2 regions of the Pseudomonas helmanticensis genome follow, and region 1 is predicted to be linked to the other one. Evidence: riboswitches for the same ligand, from Rfam matches in the RefSeq annotation. Region 1 holds a riboswitch; the other holds the start of a gene.
The links. A riboswitch is a leader RNA that binds a small molecule or an ion and turns the genes downstream of it on or off. The one in region 1 is predicted to bind cobalamin.
Positions count from the first base shown of each region.

Region 2: it holds a riboswitch for cobalamin, as region 1 does, so the genes downstream of both, QOL84_RS03960 (TonB-dependent receptor plug domain-containing protein) here and QOL84_RS07540 (ABC transporter substrate-binding protein) in region 1, are expected to answer to the same signal.

Region 1 covers NZ_FXUY01000001.1:1,680,095-1,682,561, forward strand. Annotated here, with positions in the region: gene QOL84_RS07535 (Ppx/GppA family phosphatase) at 19-954, shown strand; cobalamin riboswitch at 996-1,190, shown strand; gene QOL84_RS07540 (ABC transporter substrate-binding protein) at 1,335-2,348, shown strand; gene QOL84_RS07545 (FecCD family ABC transporter permease) at 2,345-2,467, shown strand, end outside.
Region 2 covers NZ_FXUY01000001.1:844,871-847,337, reverse strand. Annotated here, with positions in the region: gene QOL84_RS03970 (hypothetical protein) at 1-509, opposite strand, end outside; gene QOL84_RS03965 (hypothetical protein) at 546-914, opposite strand; cobalamin riboswitch at 1,073-1,278, shown strand; gene QOL84_RS03960 (TonB-dependent receptor plug domain-containing protein) at 1,373-2,467, shown strand, end outside.

The DNA.
Region 1 (2,467 bases):
TGTTTTGCAGGGATTCCCATGAAAGACGACGCCTCGCTGTTTGCCGCCATCGACCTGGGTTCGAATGCCTTTCGCCTGATGATCGGGCAGTCAGTGCGCAGCCGCAAAGGCCTGCTGATACAGGAAGTGAAAACCCTGCGTGAACCGGTGCGGCTTGCCGAGGGTTTTGACGGTGGCGCGCTCGACGCGCTGGCGCTGGATCGCGGCTGGCAGGCATTGGCGCGGTTCGGCAAGAAACTGCGTGGCTTCGAAGCCGGTCGCGTGCGCGCGGTGGCGACCAGCGCCGTGCGCGAGGCCGACAATGCGCAGCTGTTTCTCGCCAGCGCCGAACGGCATCTGGGTTTTCCGATCGACGTTATCTGCGGCCATGAAGAGGCGCGGCTGGTTTACGCCGGCGTCACCCACGCCTTGCCGAGCGCCGTCGACATGCGCCTGGTGGTCGACATCGGCGGCGGTTCCACCGAGCTGATCCTCGGCCAGGGCGCGCAACCGTTGCTCACCGAAAGTATCGCCATCGGCAGCGGCACCTTGAGCACACGCTTCTTTCGCGGCGGCGACCTGTCCGCCGCTGCGTTACAGGAAGCCGAACGTTTCGCCATCCTGCAGTTTGAAAAAGTTGCCCGGCGCTACCGTGCTCAGGGCTGGCAGCAAACCATCGGCTCTTCCGGCACTGCGCGCATGCTGGCTAAAGTGCTCAAGGCCAATCGTCTCAACGACTACGGTCAGGACGGCATCACCTACGGCGGGCTCCTACGCCTGTCGTTGCTTCTGCTGAAGGTGAACAACGTCCAGCAATTGAAACTGGCCGGGCTGCAACCTCATCGTCAGAGCATTCTGCCCGGTGGTCTGGTGCTGATGCTGGCCGCCTTCAAAGTGTTCGGCATCGCACAAATGCTGCCGTCGGAACCGGGCCTGCGCCTCGGCGTGTTGCACGGTTTGATGAGCCAGCATTAATCCTCACCCGGCAGATTCGTCTCCCCTTCAGCGGCCTGATCGACTACCATGCCGCCGCCGGTTTCCAAACGGGATTAATAGGGAATCCGAGGTGCTTGCACAGCATCGATCGGAACTGCCCCCGCAACTGTAGGTGCTGAGCCTGCTCCACGACTGCCACTGGGTGAACCCCGGGAAGGCCGGAGCATTGGCGATGACGCATCAGTCAGGAGACCTGCCGGCACAGTGACTGACTAACCGGCGGGGTGTCCGGGAAGGACACCGTGCCGTGCGCGTCTTCCGGGATGAGCGGCCTTGCGCTGTTGCCCTGACCGCGCTCGATGGTGTGTTTCCGAACCGTACTCTGCCGCTCCCCGTACGGTTTTCCTGGAGACTGCCTCATGCTGCTGCCCCGCGTTGCCACCCTCATCACCGGCCTGTGCCTTGGCACGCTGGCCCATGCGGCACCGACTCAATACCCGCTGACCATCGAAAACTGCGGCAGCAGCCTGACCTTTGAGCATGCTCCCGCTCGTACGGTGACCATCGGCCAGGCCGGCACGGAACTGCTCTACGCCATGGGCCTGAGCGACAAAGTCGTCGGCACCTCGCTGTGGTTCAACAATGTGCTGGCCAAGTACAAGACGCAGGACGACAAGATCGAGCGCCTGGCCGACAACGAACCGAGCTTCGAATCGGTGATCGGCAAACGCCCGGAACTGGTCGCCGTGGAGCTGGAATGGATGGTCGGCCCGCAAGGTGCGGTCGGTACCCGTGAGCAGTTTCATGAGCTGAAGATTCCGACCTACCTGCTGCCCTCCGATTGCGAAGCCAAGGACAATCTGGTCGGCGCCGACGGCACGCGACTGGCGCCATTTCGCATCGACAGCATTTACAAGAGCGTGAGCCAACTGGCGCAGATCTTCGATGTGCAGGATCGCGGACACCAACTCAACGAGCAACTCAAGGCCAGCCTTGCCAAGTCGATTGCCACCGCACAGGGCAAACAACTGAAAGACGCCAGCGCGCTGGTGTGGTTCTCCAGCGCACAAATGGACATCGAGCCCTTCGTGGCCGGGCACAAAGGCATTCCCGATTTCATGCTGAGCACCCTCGGCGTGCGCAACGTGGTGGAATCCGATGAAGAGTGGCCGACGGTCGGCTGGGAAACCATCGCCAAAGCCAACCCGACGTTCCTCGTCATCGCCCGCATGGATCGCCGTCGCTTCCCCGCTGACGACTATGAAAAGAAACTCGCCTTCCTGCGCAGCGATCCGGTGACGCGCAACATGGACGCGGTGAAAAACAACCGCATCATCATTCTTGACGCCATGGCCATGCAGGCCAGCCAGCGCATGTTCGATGGCCTGGAACAACTGGCCACGGCCATCAACGGCTACGACCTGTCGAAATGAGTGCAAGCCTGATCCGCACGTTGCTGGCCCTGGCGACATTGTTGATGGCCGTGGTGGCTGGCGTGGCCATCGGTGAAACTTCGATTGAACCGGGCGTGGTCCTGCAAGTATTGGCCAAT
Region 2 (2,467 bases), 840 kb from region 1:
ATTTCCAAGCCTGCCATCGCACCAGCCTCGAAATGAGTGACATCGTAGTGCTTTAGCGTCAGTCTCAACGAACTCAACTGTCTTTCGTAATCCTTATAAGTATAAATATTGATTTTTATGAACTCAGGGTAATCAAATCTCGCGCCGCTTTCCAGACTGAAGGTACTGTTCCACACTCCCTCTTTTTCCGCATTCAACTTCTCGGTAATCCCCCTCATCACTGTCTCACCGTCTGACCCCAACTCCATGAGAGCCAACGCATCCAGGTTCAGGGTTTTAATCGCTTTGGCGATAAATTCTATTCGCACCTGATTTCTCGGCGCTGACAGTGGCGTCTTGGTGACGTTCTTGCCATGCCGGATTAAATCTCCAGTGAAATTCTGCACGTTCCAGAATGCGAGCTTTAGCGGCACTCCTTTTTTATAAGGACATATCTCAACCGGCACAACCGCAACGCCGTTTGAATCCTGCGCGGCGGCAGCGGAGAACGCCAGATACGGCTCACCCACTGTTTTCCTTTTTCGACCCACGATTCCCGACTCCTTTCAAGATTCTTCCTGATCAATAGCCAGCTTTCCAAGCGCCTCGCTTTGCGCCATGTTCATCCTGGCTGACATATCTCCGAACGCTTCATCATTCAATACATCCACCAGCCACTGGCACTGAGCATCGCTCTCGAACTCATTGCCGTAAAGGCACAATAGATTCAGCATCTGAAAAGTGGCACGCCTCGACAGCTGCCACTGCCTGGAACGTGCTATCGCAGCCTGCACGATTTGCTTCACGCCGGCTCGTCCATGTTCCTCTGCATAAGAAGGGAGATGCGCATAAACATGCTGCTCCATGTCCTCCGACAGACGCAGATCAGAAGCCAAGGTAAGGGCTTCATATTGTTTTGCAGAAATTTGAATCATCCCGGATCCCCTCCCACACCCCTGCCCTGATTGGCGAAAAACCACCACTGCTCTCCGCTGTAGACCTTAGTTGCTCTTACAAAAAACGCCGCAGATTGTTCTTTCAAGATTTATCGAGGTTCTCTCGGGCAAGTTGACGAACGGTCTTTCGAATGTTCAGATGCCGCCCAGTTTCAGGTGTCCCATGCCGCCGTGCATGGGGTGAAACGGGAAACCGGTACGTTCTTTTCGAACAAGTCCGGTGCTGCCCCCGCAACGGTATGCGCGTGATGCTTTCGATACACCACTGTGGCCAGACGGCCATGGGAAGGTGAAAGCCTCGATACGCGCGAGCCCGGAGACCGGCCCGAAATATCTGTTTGGCAAAATCCTGCGGTGGGCGGGCATGGGCCGGTGTCGGCGTGTGCGCGATGCCTTCTCCTGCATGCTCTTCTGCGAAGTTTCTTTTCGAGAAGACAATGATTCGACCTTTCAACACCTATGCTCCAACTGTGTTTTTCGGCTGCCTGTTCAGCCCTCTGCTGCTGGCCGACAACGCCCCTCTGGAACTCAATCAGCAAATCGTTTCCGCGCCCTCGGTGGAGTCCACCACTGTCGCCGACATGGCCAGATTCGGCAGCAAGGTCGACATCGTCACCCGCGAGCAGATCGAGCGCGCCGGCCCCAGCGCCGATGTCAGCCGTGTCATGCAGATGTTCATTCCCGGTCTGTACGTGGCGCCGAAAAACGGTCCGTTCGACTACGGCACCTACTCGCTGCTCGGCGGGCGCAACGACGACACGCTGATCCTGCTCGACGGCGTGCGCCTGAACAATCGCCTGTACGGCGGCCTGTATCTGGACACCCTGCCGGCCAACGCGATCGAACGCATCGAAGTGCTCAAGGGCGGGCAAAGCCTGCTGTTCGGCACGCAAGCGGTGTCGGGGGTGATCAACATCGTCACGCGCAGCCCGCAGTCTCGCCAAGCCGCCGGCGAAGTGAACATGGGCGTGGATACCTTCGGTGGCACCACCGAGGATGCGCGGGTCGAAAACATCTTCAGCAATGGTTTCGGCGATCTCGGCTTGCTCGCCTATGTCAGCCACAACGTGTCCGACGGTTATCAGCCGTTTCGCAATCGCGACATGAAAAACGATTCTGCGAAGAACCGTGCCTACGAAGTGACCACGTTGGGTGGCAAGGCGATTCAGTCGTTCGGCGATAATTCGCGGCTGGAACTGTTCTACCAATACGCCGACGCCAACCTCGATTTCGCCCGCCCGGTCGACAACCACAAAACCACCAACGACCGCGTCCAGCAAATCGCCACGGCGACCTTCGAACAGAGCGTCAACGAGCGCCTGAGCTACTTCGTCAAAGCTCATATCAACGACTGGGACACGCGCTATACGCGCATCAACAACGTCGCGGGCGGTGGCACCAAAGTCATCAACCACAACGACTATTGGGGCTTCACCGATTGGGGTGTGCAGGCCGAAGGCAAGGCCGAACTGGCGGGCGGCCACGTGCTGGTGTTCGGCACCGACAACCAATGGTTCAAGGGCCAGGACGAT